Regions from separate parts of the Mesorhizobium sp. WSM2240 genome, predicted to be linked through region 2. Evidence: predicted binding sites of a transcription regulator. Region 2 holds the regulator's gene; each other region holds the start of a gene.

Region 1 (4,399 bases), 2.6 Mb from region 2:
CGGAACCTCTTCTGTGCGCAGGCCGGCAAGCGCGCTTCGAACCACCATCTCGCTGGCGAATTCCATGCCCGTGGTGCGCAGGTTCAGGCCTCTGATGCTCGCAGTGTTGAAGCCGCGCAGGCCGCAATGGAAATCGCCGAGGTCGATCCTGAAGAACAGCCGGCCGAGATAGCTCAGAACCGGATTGCCGAGGTATCTGTGCAGCACAGGCATGGCTCCAGTTTCGATGCCGCCCTTGAAGCGATTGCCCATGACCAGTTCGGCACCGCCGCGCAGCCGCGACAGGAAGGCGTCGAGCTCACCGAAATCATAACTGTCGTCGGCGTCGCCCATAACGACATAGCGTCCGCGGGCTGCGGCGATGCCGCCGAGCAGGGCTGCGCCATAGCCCTTCTGCGGGACCGGCACGACCCGGGCCCCTAGTTCATTCGCGATCTGCTGCGATCCATCCGTGCTGCCGTTGTCGGCGATCAGCACCTCGCCTGAAATACCTGCCTTGCGCAGAAAGCCCTGCGCCTTGCCTATGCAAACGGCGATCGTCTCGGCCTCGTTCAGGCACGGCATCAGGATGGTCAGTTCCAACTCGTCCGCCTTGCTGGCGTCTATCGCGGCGACGGCGTTCATCGCGGCCTCATCCCATGTTGTGCGGCGCGTGCCTGCGCCAGAATTTCGCAAAACCGTCATCACGCATAGCCAACAATGATGTTTTCCGCGTTAACGCAGGGGACGGCGCCGAAGTTCAGCCAGGGCCATGGCGGCCTCCCCTTCACACAGCCATTGATGCTACGATCAAAATGTCTCGATTGGCAGGCTGCGGCCAAGCCTGTAAATGCCTTCATCGCGCCAACCCCGCCGGAGACAGTTCATGCCGCTCGATATCGCCCTGCAGATGGATCACATCTCGACCGTTTCGATCGCGGGGGACACAAGCTTTGCGCTGGCGCTGGAAGCGCAGCGGCGCGGCCACCGGCTGTTCCACTACACGCCCGACCGCCTGTCGATGGCCGGCGACCGGGTGTTCGCCCGCATCGAGGAGCTTCAGGTCCGCGACGAGAAGGGCAATCACTTCACGCTCGGCGAGCCGGTGCGCACAGACCTTTCGGAAATGAACGTCATCCTGCTGCGCCAGGATCCGCCCTTCGACATGAACTACATCACGACGACGCATATTCTGGAGCGCATCCATCCGAAGACGCTGGTGGTCAACGACCCGGCCTGGGTGCGCAACAGCCCGGAAAAGATCTTCGTCACCGAATTTCCCGACCTGATGCCGGCGACGCTGATCACCAAGGATCCGCGCGAGGTGGACGACTTTCGCAAGGTGAATGGCGACATCATCGTCAAGCCGCTCTACGGCAATGGCGGCGCAGGCATCTTCCATCTGCACGAGGCCGACCGCAATCTCGCTTCGCTGCTCGAAATGTTCGCGCAGATGTTTCGCGAGCCGTTCATCGTGCAGCGCTATCTGAAGGAGGTGCGCGCCGGCGACAAGCGCATCATCCTGATCGACGGCGAGCCGGTGGGCGCGATCAACCGCGTGCCGGCTGAACACGATTCGCGCTCCAACATGCATGTCGGCGGACGCGCCGAAAAAACCGAGCTGACCGAGCGCGAGCGTGAGATCTGCGCCCGCATCGGGCCTTCGCTCAAGGAGCGCGGTTTCATCCTCGTCGGCATCGACGTGATCGGCGGCTACATGACCGAGATCAACGTCACCTCGCCTACCGGAATACGCGAGGTGAAGCGGTTCGGCGGCGCCGACATAGCGGCGCTGTTCTGGGACGTGGTCGAGGACAAGCGGCGCTAGGCGCCATTTCGATCACCATGACCTCAGCCCATGTTCGCGCGGCACAACCGGCTGCAATCGGATTGCAGCCGGTGCGTTCATTTTGTTCTTGTCCTGTTCTTGATTTGGGCTGAAATCTGTGCTTGTCTGACGCAAGGTCAGTTGTGCCCAGGCAACTGAGAGCCGCAGGTCCGAACAGTCTGCAACTTTCGGGACCCTGCTTGGGGCGCGCGGCAAGGCTCGGGGGACGGCATGGTTTCGCGCGTACGCACGGTCGCGTTTCAGGGCATCGAGGCCGTTCCGGTCGACGTCCAGGTGATGATCGCCCCGGGCAAGGTCAATATGCACATTGTCGGGCTGCCGGACAAAGCGGTGGCCGAGAGCCGTGAGCGGGTGCAGGCGGCGCTGCATGCGTCCGGCCTCTCGATGCCGTCGAAGAAGGTGACCGTCAATCTGGCGCCGGCCGACCTGCCCAAGGAGGGCAGCCATTACGACCTGCCGATCGCGCTCGGCCTGATGGCGGCGCTGGGCGCGATACCGGGCGACGCGCTGGCCGGCTATGTGGTGCTCGGCGAATTGTCGCTGGACGGGACGATCACCGCGGTGTCGGGAGCGCTGCCGGCGGCGATCGGCGCCAATGCCGACGGCAAGGGGCTGATCTGCCCGGCCGCGTCCGGGCCGGAAGCCGCCTGGGCCGGCGCCGAGATCGATATTCTGGCGCCGCGCAGCCTGATCGCCATCGCCAATCATTTCCGGGGCACGCAGGTGCTGACGCGGCCGGTGGCGAGCGTGCATGCGTCGGCCCGCGACCTGCCGGACCTCGCCGACATAAAGGGCCAGGAAACCGCCAAGCGGGCGCTTGAGGTCGCGGCGGCCGGGGGCCACAATCTCTTGATGGTCGGCCCGCCCGGCTCCGGCAAGTCGATGCTGGCGCAGCGCCTGCCGTCGATCCTGCCGCCGCTCAGCCCGCGCGAACTCCTGGAAGTGTCGATGATCGCCTCAATCGCCGGGGAACTCAGCGGCGGCAAGCTCACCGACCGGCGGCCGTTCCGCGGGCCGCACCATTCCGCCTCGATGGCGGCTATGGTCGGCGGCGGCCTGCGCGTCCGGCCCGGCGAGGTCTCGCTGGCGCATAATGGCGTGCTGTTCCTCGACGAGTTTCCCGAGTTCTCCCCGCAGGTGCTGGATTCGCTGCGCCAGCCGATCGAAGCCGGCGAATGCATGATCGCGCGCGCCAATCACCGCATCACCTATCCGGCGCGCATCCAGCTGATCGCGGCGATGAACCCGTGCCGCTGCGGCATGGCCGGCGAGCCGGGCTATCGCTGCGCGCGCGGGCCGCGCTGCCAGTCCGACTACCAGGCGCGCATATCCGGCCCGCTGCTCGATCGCATCGATCTGCGCATCGAGGTGCCGGCCGTGTCGGCATCCGATCTGATCCGGCCGGGAAGGGCCGAGGCGAGCGAAGCCGTCGCGGCGCGCGTGGCTATGGCCCGCGCCATCCAGCAGGAACGATTTGCGCGGCTCGGGCCGCAGGCGCCGACCACCAACGCCCATTGCGCCACCGCCACGATCGAGGAGATCGCGGCGCCCGACGCGCATGGCCTGGCGCTGCTGCGGGACGCCAGCGAGAAGCTAGGCTTTTCCGCTCGAGCCTATCACCGGGTGCTGAAGGTTGCGCGGACGCTCGCCGACCTCGACGCCAGTGAGACCGTCGGCCGTATCCATCTGGCGGAGGCGATTTCTTATCGGATCGCGGGCGAAAGGCTGGCTCAGGCCGCGTAAGGCTATGAAAGGCCGCGAACGGTTGGGACCGTCTCGTGGAGGGGTTCGGCAAGGCGGCTGGCGTGTGGGACGTCAGCGGCGCAGCCGGAGAGTCGCCGCGACGAGCCCGCCAGAGCATGCTCCAGAGACCAGCTTTTGGTTCGAAGGCTAATGGCCGGATCAAATCTCAGAGCCGATCCGTCCTACGGAGCCGGAATGAGATGCCCGTCGGGCGATCGATGGCGGTCTTGTCGGAAGCCGGCGACTTTAGGGATTCATGTTCTCGGGCAGATTCGCGAACCGGGATAGCTCCGCGCCAAGGCTGCGGTCCTCCACCAAAAATCGCTCGGCAGAACGACTGCCGTACGATTGGCCAATAGCAAGTTTTCGGAGTTGAGGCGCTACTGCACCGAACCGACCAGCGGAGCCTGGCCTTCGCGGATGCTGACCCAGCGCCCGGTGTGGTCGCTCGCCTGCCGCTTCAGGAAGCGGTAGCCGGTATTGTCCCACTGGCGCACGACATTGGAGAGGTTGTCGAGGATGAAATCGCCCTTGTCGGTGCGTACGGTCAAGATGGCATGGCCTTCGCCGTCGGATTTGCGCACGACGGTGATGAGCAGGTTCGAAAGCGAGAGCCCCCGGGCGCTCAGGGTACGGCGCTTCTCGAGCACATAGTCCTCGCAGTCGCCGACGCCGTTCGGATAGGCCCAGACCTCGTCCTTGCCGTAGATGTCGAAATCGTTCATCGGGCGAATGGCGCGATTAACCGCCTCATTGACGTCCAGCAGGATTTTCCAGAGAGCGCCGGTCATCGCTTCCGGGCCAAGATCGCGCGTCCGGATGGCGCAT
Region 2 (4,399 bases):
CCCGCTCTGCCATCCGCTGCTGCTCACCAAAGTGTCCGTCGACATCCAGCCGGAGCCGGCCCTGCCCGGCCTGCGGGTCATCGCGCTCGCCCGCGTCACCGGCAAGACAGGCGTGGAAATGGAGGCGCTGACTGCGGCGTCGGTCGCTTGCCTGACCATCTACGACATGGCCAAGGCGCTCGACCGCGGCATGGAGATTTCCGGGATAAGGCTGGTCGAAAAGACCGGCGGCAAATCCGGCGACTACCGGACGGGTGGGTAATGGCGCTGCTGCCGGTCGCGGACGCCTTGCGGCTGCTGCTGGACGGCGCGAGGCCTCGCGAAACGGAGACAGTGCCGCTGGCCGATGCTGCGGGCCGAGTGCTGGCAGAGCCGCTGAAGGCGTTGCGGACTCAGCCTCCCTTCGACGCCTCGGCCATGGACGGCTACGCCGTGCGCGCCGCGGATGTTGCAAATGTGCCGGTGCAGCTCGAAATCATCGGCGCCGCTCCCGCCGGGCGGCGTTTTCCCGGCAAGGTCGGTCCCGGACAGGCGGTGCGCATCTTTACCGGTGCGCCGATGCCGAAGGGCGCCGACACGATCGTCATTCAGGAGAATACGAGCAGCGTTGGCGAAAATGGCGTCGAAGTGACGGAAGCGGTAGCCGCCGGCCACCACATCAGGAGCAAGGGGCTGGATTTCGCCGAGGGCGACCTGCTGCTTGAACGCGGACGCGTGCTCGATGCGGCTGCGCTGTCGCTCGCCGCATCCGCCAATCATGCGACGCTTCGCGTAGTCAAGCGGCCGCTGGTGGCGATCATCGCGACGGGCGACGAATTGGCGCCGCCAGGCAGCGAGCCCGGACCGGACCAGATCATCGCCTCCAACGCCCTCGGCGTCGGGGCGATCGTGCAATCGGCCGGCGCCCGCGTAATCGATCTCGGCATAGCACAGGACAGCAAGGAGTCGATTTCGGCGCTGGTCCGGCGGGCGATGGATGCGCAGGCCGACGTGATCGTCACGCTTGGCGGGGCGTCCGTCGGCGACCATGACCTCATCCACGACGTACTGACCAGCGAAGGCGTCGTGCTCGATTTCTGGAAGATCGCCATGCGGCCCGGCAAGCCTCTGATGTTCGGGCGGCTCGGCGCCACGCGCTGCCTCGGCCTGCCCGGCAATCCGGTGGCGGGCCTGGTCTGCTCGCATCTGTTCCTGAAGCCGCTCTTGGCGCAACTCGGGGGCGTGCCTCACCAACCCGACCTGCGCCGGGCGAGGCTCGCCACCGCCCTGCCCGCCAACGACACGCGCCAGGACTATATTCGCGCCGTGGTGAAAGCCACTCCGGACGGGCTTATCGCGGCGCCGTTCGGCATCCAGGATTCTTCGATGCTGAAGATATTCGCGGACGCCAACGCGCTGATCGTGCGCGAGCCGTTCGCAGCCGCCGCAGATGTCGGCGCGTCGTGCGACGTTCTGATGTTACGCTGAACAAATCGTCAACGCGTTCATTAAAATTTAAAAGGTTGCAGAACACAACTGGAACAGATAGTGTTTGTTCTGGATTTGTTTTCCGTTTGATTCTTGGGAGCTGTGATGCTGACGCGCAAACAACATGAACTGCTGCTCTTCATCCATGAACGGTTGAAAGAGGCCGGTATCCCTCCCTCGTTCGACGAAATGAAGGACGCACTGGATCTAGCCTCGAAGTCCGGAATCCACCGGCTGATCACAGCGCTCGAGGAGCGCGGCTTCATTCGCCGCCTGCCCAACCGCGCGCGGGCGCTGGAGGTGCTGCGGCTACCCGATTCGATAGCGCCGGGCTTGAATGCGGCGCGGAAATTCTCGCCGAGCGTCATCGAAGGCAGCCTCGGCCGCCGCCCGCCCGAGCCGTCGCGCGTGCCCGCAGCCGGCAATGATGACGACGCCCGCGCTTCAATATCGATCCCGGTCATGGGCCGCATCGCGGCCGGCGTGCCGATCGAGGCGATCCAGCACAAGACCCATTCGATCGCCGTTCCGCCGGAAATGATTTCGGGCGGCGAGCACTACGCACTCGAGGTGAAGGGCGATTCGATGATCGAGGCCGGTATTTTCGACGGCGACACGGTCATCATCCGCAACGCCAATACGGCCAATCCCGGCGAGATCATCGTCGCCCTGGTGGACGAGGAGGAAGCGACTCTGAAGCGCTTCCGCCGTAAGGGCGCGTCCATCGCGCTCGAAGCCGCCAATCCGGCCTATGAGACACGGATTTTCGGGCCCGACCGGGTCAAGGTGCAAGGCAAGCTCGTCGGGCTAATCCGGCGTTATTGAGGCGATTCGCCGGCGGCGGCGTCTTCCGGCTGGTTGGGCGGCGTCTTGGCCTCAGGCGTAGGTTTGCGCAGATAGGGTGGCATGCCGCGCGCTGCGCGCGAGAATTGGCGCTGCGCATGCCAGGGCCGGTAGGGCTTGGCCACGGCATAGCGGATCTCGGGTTTCGAGCCCTGTGCGGCGAAGTGGATAGCAGCACTTCCGTGCCTAGCGAGGTCGCGCTTGGTGACGATCGCTACGGCGGGGCTTTTGCAGGAAAGCTCGGCCGTAGCATCATCGATAATGATCAGGGATGCGTAGTCGCAGGCACTTCGAGCCGCGGCGGCATTGGCCGTATGAACGATGATTTGGCCCGACGGGTGGCGGATTACGCATCGCTCGGGGTCGCAGTCGAAGCGGGTGCCTGGAATGCTCTTGGAAGGCGGCGACGTCTCGGCGGGCTGGCTCGCCGGCTTGAGCGATGGCTCATCGGCTTCAGATGCATTCGCTACAAGCGTCCCAAGCAGTGATGCTGCCGCATACGAGCCGGATGAAGCCGGCTCCTCGGAATACTGCACCCGGGAATCCGCGGATTTTTCCGGCGGGACGATGGTTTCAGCGCGCAGCGCGCGCTTCCAGCTGTCGATCGTGAACTGGTTAGGCCGCGCCCGATTGACGGCCAATTCTCCCTCTCCATTACGGAGCGCAACCAAACGCCCGTCTTCCGAGACAAACACATCAGGTGTCTTGGCGCCGACTAGCGCTAAGGCACCAAGCACGGCAAACGGCAGGGCCGCCAGCCGAAGCCTGGTCGTCGCCATGGTGGCAAAGACCAAGGCAATGGCGATGAGCAGGACGGCCTGGACCGAGACAAGGCCAACCGCGTCGAGCGGCGAGCGGACGGAAAACCAGTCGGCAACGACGATCATGGCCGAAAGTCCCCTGCCCATAATATAGAAGAACGGCGCGTCGAGGCCGAACGGCATGGCGGCAGCGCCCATAACCGCGAATGGCATGACCAGCACCGAGACGATCGGCATGGCCGCAAGATTCGCCACCAAGCTGAGCGGCGAGACGCGCTGGAAGTGGTATGCGCCGAACACTGCGGTCGCCAAGCCGGCCACGACCGAGGTCGCCGCCAGACCTACGGCAAGCACCAGTACCTTCCGTAGCATATTCCTGGCCGGCGACCGGGCGGGCGGGCGGGCTGTGGTGTTGGAATTGGCCTGCCTGCGGTCCGACCACCAGGCATAGGCTCCGACAAGCGCGGCGGTGGCGGCGAAAGACATCTGGAAGCTCGGACCCACCACCTCATGCGGCGAAATAACGATGACGAGGATCGCCGAGATCGCCAGATTGCGCATGCTCAGCGCGGCGCGGTCGAAGAGCAGCGCCGTCAACATCACCGCGAGCATGATGAAGCTGCGCTGCGCCGCGACTTCGCCGCCGGAGATAAAGAGATAAGCGGCAATCGCGGCGAGGGCCGCAACCGCGGCATACTTCTTGACCGGCCGCCGCGACGCGAAGCCTGGAAACAATGCGAAGCCAACCCGCAGGCCACCCATGATCGTGCCGGCGACCAATGCCATGTGCAGGCCGGATATCGAGATGACGTGGTAAAGGCCGGTTCGCCGCAACGATTCATTGACCACCTCAGGGATGCCGGCGCGGACGCCAACGACCAGAGCTGCGGCGATCTCCCCCTCCGGGCCACCGATGCTCTCCCGGATACGGTCAGCGATGGCGTTGCGGCCGTTCTGGACCCAAGCGGAAATGCGCGCCGAGAAGGGCAGGTGCGGTTTCAATACGTAAAGATCATTCAGCAGCTGGTTGTTCTGTCTTACTTTCTCCGTCCCTGCAGGCTGCGGCGCGGCCGCTGTCGTGAGCTGCGGTGTGCGCAGGAAAAAACCGCTCGCGCCGATGCGGTCGAAGTAGCTCTCGAATGAGAAATCATAGCTTTGCGGCCGCACCGGGCCGGAAGGCGGCATCAGCCGCACGAGGCCGGTGACCTCCGCGCCGACCGCGAGGCCGGCAGGAATCTTTACCGCCGAGGCGCGAATCCGGTCCGGCGCATAGCGCAGTTTCGGGCGGGCGGTGGCGGTGACGTCGAGCGTCAACCGCGTGCGGCCAT
Region 3 (4,399 bases), 2.7 Mb from region 2:
GCGTAAACTGCGATAGCCTTATGTTCTCGGGGATCGAAAACTGCTGCCTTATCGAGGCGCAGGACAGGGTCGTCGCCGAATGGGTGAATTGCGGGTCGCGCTCCACCAGCGCAATCGAGCCGGAAAATCCCTCCTCGCGCAGATAGTAGGCGATCGAGCTTCCGACGATCGCCCCGCCGATGATCACCACGTCATATCGCGCCATGCGCTGTCCTCGAATGCTGGAAACCGTTAATGAAGAAGCCGCTTCAAGCACTGCCAGGCGAGGACTTGCAAGGGCCAAGATTGGCAGGCATGAAGTCCAAATGCCGCAAGATCGCCTCTCGCCCCGCCGTTCGGTGCTCTACGTCCCAGTCTCCAAGCCCCGCGCGGTGGCGAAAATCCCGTCCCTCGCCAGCGACGCGGTCATTCTCGACCTCGAGGATTCGGTGGCGCCCGCCGACAAGGTCCCGGCCCGCGAGAGCCTGAAAGCAATATTCGCCAACCGCGCCGCCGGCCCGCGCGAAATGATCATCCGCATCAATCCGCTTGCCGGAGAATGGGGCGCCGACGATCTCTCGGCGGCAATCGCCTGCGCGCCAGACGGCATCCTGCTCCCCAAGGCTGATACGCCGCGCGACGTGCTTGAGGCTGGCGACGTCCTAGACGACAGTGACGCGGCCGAGAGCGTGCGGTTGTGGGTGATGATCGAAACGCCGCGGGCGCTCATCAACATAGCGGCGATCGCTGAACTCGGCCGCGACCCGGCCGCACGGCTTTCCTGCCTCGTCGCCGGAACCAACGATCTGGCCAAGGAGACCGGCATCCTCGCCACGGCCGACCGGCGCTATCTTACGCCCTGGCTGATGCAGATGGTGCTGGCCGCGCGCGCCGGCGGCCTCGACATTCTGGACGGCGTCGCCAATGATTTCCGCGACGCCGAGGCCTTTTCCCGCGAGTGCGGCGAGGCCGCTGCCATGGGGTTCAACGGTAAGACGCTGATCCATCCCTCACAGATAGGGACAGCCAATGCGGTGTTTTCGCCGTCGCCGGAGGCGCTGGCCGAAGCCGCTGGAATCGTGGCGGCGTTCGAGCTGCCGGAAAATACCGGAAAAAACATACTTGCGCTCGACGGCCGCATGGTCGAACGGCTTCATCTCATCCAGGCGGAAAAACTGCTGGCGAAAGCCGCGGCGATCAAAGGAGCAAATCAATGAAACTCTACCGCTTTCTCACCGGACCCGACGATGCGAGCTTCTGCCATAAGGTGACCGCCGCGGTGAGCAAGGGCTGGCATCTGTTCGGCTCGCCGACCTATGCCTTCCACGCCGAAACCAAGACCATGCGCTGCGGGCAGGCGGTGGTGAAGGATGTAGATGGCGTGGAATACGAGCCGGGAATAAAACTCAGCGATTATTGATCGGCGGCGCGACGTCTCCCTCCCTTTGAAGGGGAAGGGTGGCCGCGAAGCGGTCAGTGCGGCAGTGCATCGTGCCAGCCGTCGCCAGTCACGTCTGCGCCTGCTCCGCGGCGGCCTCAAGCGCTTCCATATCGTCGTCGCTGAGCCCAAAATGGTGGCCGATCTCGTGAATTAGCACATGGGTGACGATGTCGCCCAGCGCCTCCTCGTTCTCGGCCCAGTAGTCGAGGATGGCGCGGCGATAAAGCGTCACACGGTTGGGGCCCTCGCCGGTCTGCGGATTCCAGCGCTCGGCGATGCCGCGTCCCTCGAACAGGCCAAGCAGGTCGAAGGGCGTCTCCAGCGACAGGTCGTCCATGATCTCGTCGGTCGGAAATTCCGCGATCTGGATGATCACTTCGCCAGTCAGCTTGCGAAAATCCTCGGGCAGGTGGGCGTAAGCCTCTAGCGCCAGGAACTCCATTTCCTCGATCGAAGGCGAAAGCTGATCATGCCAGGCGCGGGTCTTGTAGATGCGGGCCATTCTGTTTCCTTTTGACGGCATATAGCCGTTTGGCCGGTGGCTTTCGAGGCCTTTGCGGGGCGATGGGGAAAATAGCCGATAGCCAGCGACGCGTCAGCAGTGCAACGGCGGCTTCTGGTGCCAGCATATGCTTTCTTCGCAATATATTGAGGAATAAATTCCCCTCACAACTCGCTTGACTCTCCAGTCAGCCTCTGGAATCAATGGGAACATAACAGGAACAAGAGCCTCGGGAAGGCAGACCGTCATGGCGACATGCGCCTTGGCGCAGGAGACCGTTTTTGCCCTGCGCCGGAAAATCGCGAAGATCGAAGGGCGGCTTGCCGAGCATCTCGGTGAGATTGATGCGACAGGCGAGGCTCTGCTTCGCCGTCACGGGTTTGTCCGGCGGGAGCAGGGCTTTTTAGCCACCGGCGCCGAGCGGTTCGATGTAGCCCTCGGCGGCGGCCTGCCGGAGGCTGCGCTGATAGAAGTTCATGGCCCGTCTACACGCGCCGCCGCCGCCGCCGCCGGCTTTATCCTGGCAATCATGTCCGTTTCCCGTGGTTCGGTCGCAGCACCGATGCTGTGGATCGGAACTTCGGAGGTCTTCCGGGAGGCTGGTTTCCCCTACGCGCCTGGAATGCTCTCCCTCTACAATATCGATCCAGCCGGGCTCATGGTTGCGCAGACGCCGAAGCTTGCGGACGCGCTTTGGATCGCCGAGGAAGCCGCGCGGCTGAAGGGGTTTTCGGCGGTACTCCTCGAAATTCGCGGCAACCCTTCACATGTGGATCTTGCTACGACACGGCGGCTGCATTTTCGCGCCCGAGAAGCCGGTCGCCCCGTGTTTCTGCTGCGCCAGGCCGCCCATCCCGAGCCGACAGCGGCGCCCGTCCGGCTTGTGGTGTCGTCCGCACCCTCCGGGCTGCGGCGCACCTTTGCTGGTCCGCTTGCCGGCTCGATCGGGCCCCCCGTTTTTACAATCGCCATCAGCAAGAACCGAACCTCGGCGCCAACGCAATTCACGTTGGAGTGGAACCCCCATGAGCACAGTTTCAAGGAAAGACGGGCGGAGAATCCTGTCCCTATGGTTCCCCTATCTCAGCACGGAACGCATATTGCGAAAAAGACTGGGACGATTCTGGCGTTCCGGCCCGAAGAACCCGCCGCTGGTCATCAGCCGTCAGGAGAAGAACTCCCAGTGCATCGCCGCCTTGGATGAACAGGCTGAGGCGTTGCGTCTGAAACGCGGCATGGGAGTTGCCGATGCCCGCGCGATGTATCCCTCGATTGAAATTATCGAGGCGGAGCCGGCAGCGGATCTGAGGCTGCTCGAAAGCCTGGCCGACTGGTGCGATCGCTACACGCCGCTGGTGGCGCTGGATGGATCGGAAGGCCTTTTTCTCGATATCACCGGCTGCGCACATCTCTTTGGCGGCGAAAAGGCGCTGCTCGACGATCTCTTGGCGCGACTTTTCCAGCAAGGCTTCGACGCCCGCGCCGGCCTTGCCTCTACGGCAGGCGCCGCCTGGGCGGCGGCGCGGTTCTCAGCAGGAAACGGCATTCTTCCCGAAGGGCAGGAGAAACATTTTATGGAGCCGCTCCCGCTCTCAGCCCTGCGGCTCGATCCCGGCGTCCGTGCCGGTCTGGAGAGCGTTGGCCTGAGGAGCGTCGGATCGGTAATGACGGCGTCCCGCGCTCCGCTTGTCCGCCGCTTCGGCGCGGTGCTGCTCGTCCGTCTCGATCAGGCGCTGGGCAGGATCGAAGAAGTCATATCGCCACGCCTCCCCGTGGCGTCGCTTTCGGTGGAGCGACATTTCGCCGAGCCCATAGTGTTAATCGAGGATATCGAGCGCCTTGTGCTGATGCTTTCCGCGGGTCTCAAGCATGATCTTGAACGTCGCGGCGAAGGCGCCCGGGCGCTCGAGTTATGTCTGTTCCGGGTGGATGGGGCCGTCAACCGTATCGCAGTCGGCGCGTCGATGCCCATTCGCGAGCCGCGTCTTATTGGCAAGCTTTTTCACGAAAGGCTGGCCGCGCTCGAAACAAGCATCGAAGTCGGCTATGGTTTTGATCTCGTCCGGCTTTCGGCCTTCTCAACTGCGCTATTCGAGACGGAACAAGGCGATCTCACCGGCGAAACGGCATCCAATGACGAGGATATCGCATTGTTCGCCGATCGTGTCCGGGCGCGCCTGGGCAGAAATACCTTACTGAAACCGATGCTCGTCGAGAGCCATCTGCCCGAACGGGCGGCCTCGCTGCTTCCCTTCGACGAAATGAGATCCGAGAAAGTCGAGCCTTTCAGGTCCGGCAGAAAAAATTCGCCGGCATCCTGCAATTCTTTTCCCGAGCGCCCGCTCCGCCTCTTTACCCGCCCCGAGCCGATTCACGTTCCGATAACCGAAGTACCGGAAGGTGCGCCACCGCATTTTCATTGGAGGCGCGCCCTGCACCGGGTCGCGCGTGCGGAAGGGCCCGAACGCATCGCCCCG
Region 4 (4,399 bases), 2.2 Mb from region 2:
AGGCGCTCGGCGTCAACACCTCGAAAAGTTTCAGCCTGATCGAGACCGGCGAAGCCCTCATGCGCGGCGACGAGCCTTCTCCGACGCGGTCCTCCGTGCTGGTCAGGCTCAGCCATTCGCATATCCGCATCGGCAGTTTTCAGCGCCTGCTCTACCTCGACCGCAAGGACGACATCGCCAAGCTGCTCGACTATTCGATCAGGACCTATATGCCGGAGATCTGGCGCGACGACCTCGCCGGCCGCGCCGTCGCCTTTGTCGAGAATGTCGGCAGGCTGGTGGCGCGGACGGGCGCCGAATGGATGGTCGCCGGTTTCGTGCACGGCGTCCTGAACACCGACAACATCAACATCACCGGCGAAAGCTTCGACTACGGCCCCTGGCGTTTCCTGCCGACATTGCAGCCGGGTTTCACCGCCGCCTATTTCGACCATCAGGGCCTTTACGCCTATGGCCGGCAGCCCGACACGCTGCTGTGGAACATGACGCGGCTCGCCGAATGTTTTCTCCAGATCGCCGAACAGAGCGAGCTGGAACGGGTGCTTGGCGGCTTCGGCCGGACCTTTCAGGCGGAGTTCTCGAAAAACCTGCTGCGCCGGCTGGGCCTCGCTTGGGCCTCCGACGAAAGCGCCGCCGCCCTGGCGCAGGCATGGTGGCAGTTCATGCTTGCCAGCAAGGCGCCATTCGAACAGGCCTTTTTCGACTGGTATGGCGGGCTGGCAAGCAGCGCCCGCGCCGAAGCCGGCCCTTCCGCCGAGTTTTATGCGATGGAAGATTTCGCTCCCGTCCGCGCCGCCTTTGCCCGGTTGCAGCCGGCGGACAAGGCTGCGCTCGAGCATCCCTATTTTTCACGGCAGCGCCCCTGCACCATGCTGATCGACGAGCTCGAGGCGCTGTGGGATCCGATCGCCGGAAGCGACGGCTGGTCGGCCTTCCACGCCAAGATCGCCGCAATCCGCGAGATGGGCGAGGCGCTCGGCAACCGCCCCGCGCAGCCCTAGCCGCGCTTCCGTTTCGTTAATGCTGCCCCTCCGCCCGACGATCTCCCCAGATCAGCAGCCTTTCTACGCGGCCTTGAGCTTGCGCGCCTCTATCCGGCGCTCGGCTGCGGAGACGGAGATCTCGAAATGATCGGCCTGCGCCACGTCGAGTACGTTGGTCGGCCGGTAGGCCGCGACATTGACGCCGCCGTGGAGCCTGACGCTGTCATAGACTATGCCCGCCCCGCCGTCGGCCCTGACGGCCTCGCCGAATGGCTGCGAACCAGCATAGCTGTCTGATGCGTAGAGTTCGGGCTTTTCGGCCTGCAGGCCGCGAATGTCGAGATAGGCGCCTGCGAGGCTGGCGGAATAGGCGCGGTAGGTGCGCTGCATTGCCGGCGCCTTGCGCGCGACCGCCTCGCGGCGCAGATGATGACCTACCTCGGCGATCGCAGTTTTGATCTCCGCCGCGGCATACCACGCGCCGAGTTCGGGGCCGTTGAAGCGCGTGCCGCCCGGTGCGACGTGCAGGAAAGCCGCCATGACGATGCTGGCATTGGCGCGGCCGAACACCCATTCATGTTCCGGCAGGCGGCGGGTGCGTTCGGCGACGAGGCGGTCATTGGTCCAGCCGGCGAGGTCCATCACCGCCTCGAGGTCCGATGCGGTCGCTACCGTGTCGAACAGGCCGATCGGCGGAAATTGCGACGGGATTAGCCGGAACGACGGTTGCGGCGCCGCTGTAAGCCGGTCGATCACGTCAAGACGATGTCCGTTTCCCGGTAGGGTTCGAAGGCGGCGTCCACCGCGTTCGGCTCCATGTAGAGCCCGCCGCGGGCCGCATCGAGGAAACGGCGCACGATAAGCAGCCCGTCCTGCGAGCCGGAGGTCACCAGCGCCAGCGGCGGGCTGCCGCCGAAAACCGCGGCGTCATGCGGACCGCGCAGCCACGCCACGCCTTCCCGCTCCGCTCCGAACAGCACCCCGAGCGCCTGATGGATGCCGAGCACGGCCGAAATGCGCGTCAGCGTGTCGACGTCCAGCGTGAACTCGCCATGCTCGCGGGCGAGTTTCGCCCAATTATGATAGGTGGACCGCGACGGGTAGCCGAGCACGAGGCGGCGCTCCTCTTCCACGAGGCCCCAAAGGTCGGCAATGGCGAGAAAGGTCCGGAACGCCGGCGCGCTCAGCCGCTTGCGGTTGGCCGGCGCGAAACGCGACCGGTCGAGCACCGGCGGCCCTGCTTCGACCATTTCTGCTGGTTTCCTGAGTGGGTTGGGCATGCGGTATCCTCTGTCTGGATATGAGTATAGTCCAGATTTGGACAATTTCAAGGGTTTGGCAGGTACTGCGGCGCGATTTTCGGTCAGATGGCTCCCTACGATTGACACTTTGAGCGGCATGAACAAAAGTGGAACATGCTCCTTCGGGCGAATTGCAGACTACGTCCGCGCCTTTGTCTGGAGGACACAAAGGGTGGAGGCAGATCGAATTGGTCCAACGGTCCGGAAGCGCTGATCTTCCGCTTCATGGCGGGCGTGTGCCGAAATGGCTCGGCGAGCGCATGACGCGCATCGGTGCGGTAATGTGCGAAGCGATCGTGCACCATTACGGCCGCGACGAGCTTTTGCGGCGGCTGGCGCATCCATTCTGGTTCCAGTCTTTCGGCGCTGTGATGGGAATGGACTGGCACTCCTCCGGCATCACAACCAGCGTCATCGGTGCGCTGAAGCGCGGGCTTGCGCCGCTTTCAGGCGAACTCGGCATTCATGTCTGCGGCGGCCGCGGCGCCCATTCGCGCAAGACGCCGCAGGAACTCGTCAATATAGGCGAGCGCGTCGGATTCGACGGGGCGGCGCTAGCGACGTCCAGCCGCCTCGTCGCCAAGGTCGACAGCGCCGCCGTGCAGGACGGGTTCGATCTTTACCTGCACGGCTTCGTCGTCACCGACGATGGAAGCTGGGTGGTGATCCAGCAGGGCATGAACGGCGACCGTCGTCAGGCGCGCCGCTATCATTGGCTGTCGGAAGGCCTGACCAGCTTCGTCGACGCGCCGCACGCCGCCATCGAGGGGCAAAGCCAGGGAAAAATCGTCAACCTCACCGACCGCCGCGCCGAGGCGTCGCGCAAGGGCCAGCTCGAACTCCTGCATTCACTCGGTCCCGACAGGATCGTCAGGGAATTCGCCTCGACAGAGGCGAGCCACGCGGCCCCATCGGATCAGGCGACCCTTCCCCATCTCGTCATGCCTGCCCACCACGACGTCCGCGAGGGCAACATTGTCATGCGCAGGCTTCACAGCAACATCGCCGCGGCGGCGGAGCGGGGGCCGTCGGATTTTTCCGAGCTGCTGCTCGTGCCAGGCGTCGGCGCGCGGACGGTGCGTGCGCTCGCTATGGTGGCGGAAGTGATTCACGGCGCGCCCTGCCGGTTCTCCGATCCGGCGCGGTTCTCGCTCGCGCATGGCGGAAAGGACCGCCACCCTTTCCCGGTGCCACTGAAGGTCTATGATCAGACAATCGGCGTGCTGAAATCGGCGGTCCAGAAGGCGAAACTTGGACGGGAGGAGGAACTCGGGGCGCTGAAGCGGCTGGACGAGCAGTCGCGGCGTCTCGAACGCCATGTCACGGGCCCCAGCCTCAAGGAAGTCGTCGCCGGCGAATTCGATCAGTCGCACCTTCTCGGCGGCCGCAGCGTCTTCGGCTGGGCACCTGCGCCTGCACGGCCGGAGGTTGGACGGAGATAGCAGGAACGAGAGATATGGCTGAGTCCTTCGGACGCCAAGTGACTTAGGTCACAGACGCCCCACAGAGAAACCTCCCATAATTGGTTCAACCTCCTCCAAGGCCAACCTTATAGAGGGAGAGACTGATTTGCTTTATGCTCTCATCATCTTCATTGGCACGCACGGTTTCACCATCGGCAGCGGCATGACGCTGGCCGATTGTCAGCGAGCCATCTCGATTAGCAGCGATGGTGACATCATGAGATGCGTCATGGAACAGGAAGTTTAACAATCTCCCGAAGAGGCGGTCACTCGGCCGCCCCTTTCGAGGGAACCCCCTTGCCTCCGGATCGGCAACTACGAGCTTATCAACGTAGAACGCGACAATCCTGCGGTCCGCCTTCCCGAGCGGTACTAGCCTCGCTGCCTTCGGCGTCAGGCGCGCGTGAGCACACTTGTTCATCGCCACGCCCGCCGAAGCGTCTGGCCTTTGTCAAAGAACGCTCCTCGCCGCCGGAAGGAGAAGTCGGGAAGCGGGGCAAGGGGCCGAGCCTCTCAAAAATCTAATACGTGGCGCGGTTTCCCGTGCCCCGCCGGCGTTCTCGCCGCGACGCAAGTGGGCGGGCTCAGCATTCGCGCCGCCGCCCTGACCTACGCCGGGGCCCGGGTCTTGGGGATCTGTTCCCTAAACCGC

The links. Region 2 encodes LexA, which represses DNA repair genes until DNA is damaged. Its sites were predicted from a motif close to TGTTCNNNNTGTGTTCNG; they were not measured.
Region 1: a site for LexA is predicted at 1,891-1,908, ahead of ABVK50_RS25625 (YifB family Mg chelatase-like AAA ATPase). Genes of this name have one in related genera too.
Region 3: a site for LexA is predicted at 2,128-2,145, ahead of ABVK50_RS24980 (metallopeptidase family protein). Genes of this name have one in related genera too.
Region 4: a site for LexA is predicted at 2,382-2,399, ahead of ABVK50_RS27545 (DUF763 domain-containing protein). Genes of this name have one in related genera too.

Annotation. Positions count from the first base shown of each region.
Region 1 is NZ_CP159253.1:5,146,405-5,150,803, reverse strand. Features, by position in the region: gene ABVK50_RS25635 (glycosyltransferase family 2 protein) at 1-624, opposite strand, end outside; gene gshB (glutathione synthase) at 866-1,807, shown strand; gene ABVK50_RS25625 (YifB family Mg chelatase-like AAA ATPase) at 2,039-3,571, shown strand; gene ABVK50_RS25620 (transglutaminase-like cysteine peptidase) at 3,952-4,399, opposite strand, start outside.
Region 2 is NZ_CP159253.1:2,033,893-2,038,291, reverse strand. Features, by position in the region: gene moaC (cyclic pyranopterin monophosphate synthase MoaC) at 1-262, shown strand, start outside; gene glp (gephyrin-like molybdotransferase Glp) at 262-1,467, shown strand; gene lexA (transcriptional repressor LexA) at 1,573-2,292, shown strand; gene ABVK50_RS09700 (ComEC/Rec2 family competence protein) at 2,286-4,399, opposite strand, start outside.
Region 3 is NZ_CP159253.1:5,024,317-5,028,715, reverse strand. Features, by position in the region: gene ABVK50_RS24995 (FAD-binding oxidoreductase) at 1-205, opposite strand, end outside; gene ABVK50_RS24990 (CoA ester lyase) at 306-1,196, shown strand; gene ABVK50_RS24985 (DUF1737 domain-containing protein) at 1,193-1,399, shown strand; gene ABVK50_RS24980 (metallopeptidase family protein) at 1,488-1,922, opposite strand; gene ABVK50_RS24975 (hypothetical protein) at 2,170-3,126, shown strand; gene ABVK50_RS24970 (DUF6504 family protein) at 3,119-4,399, shown strand, end outside.
Region 4 is NZ_CP159253.1:5,537,326-5,541,724, reverse strand. Features, by position in the region: gene ABVK50_RS27560 (protein adenylyltransferase SelO) at 1-1,001, shown strand, start outside; gene ABVK50_RS27555 (RES family NAD+ phosphorylase) at 1,065-1,739, opposite strand; gene ABVK50_RS27550 (MbcA/ParS/Xre antitoxin family protein) at 1,736-2,233, opposite strand; gene ABVK50_RS27545 (DUF763 domain-containing protein) at 2,473-3,726, shown strand; gene ABVK50_RS27540 (hypothetical protein) at 3,812-3,997, opposite strand.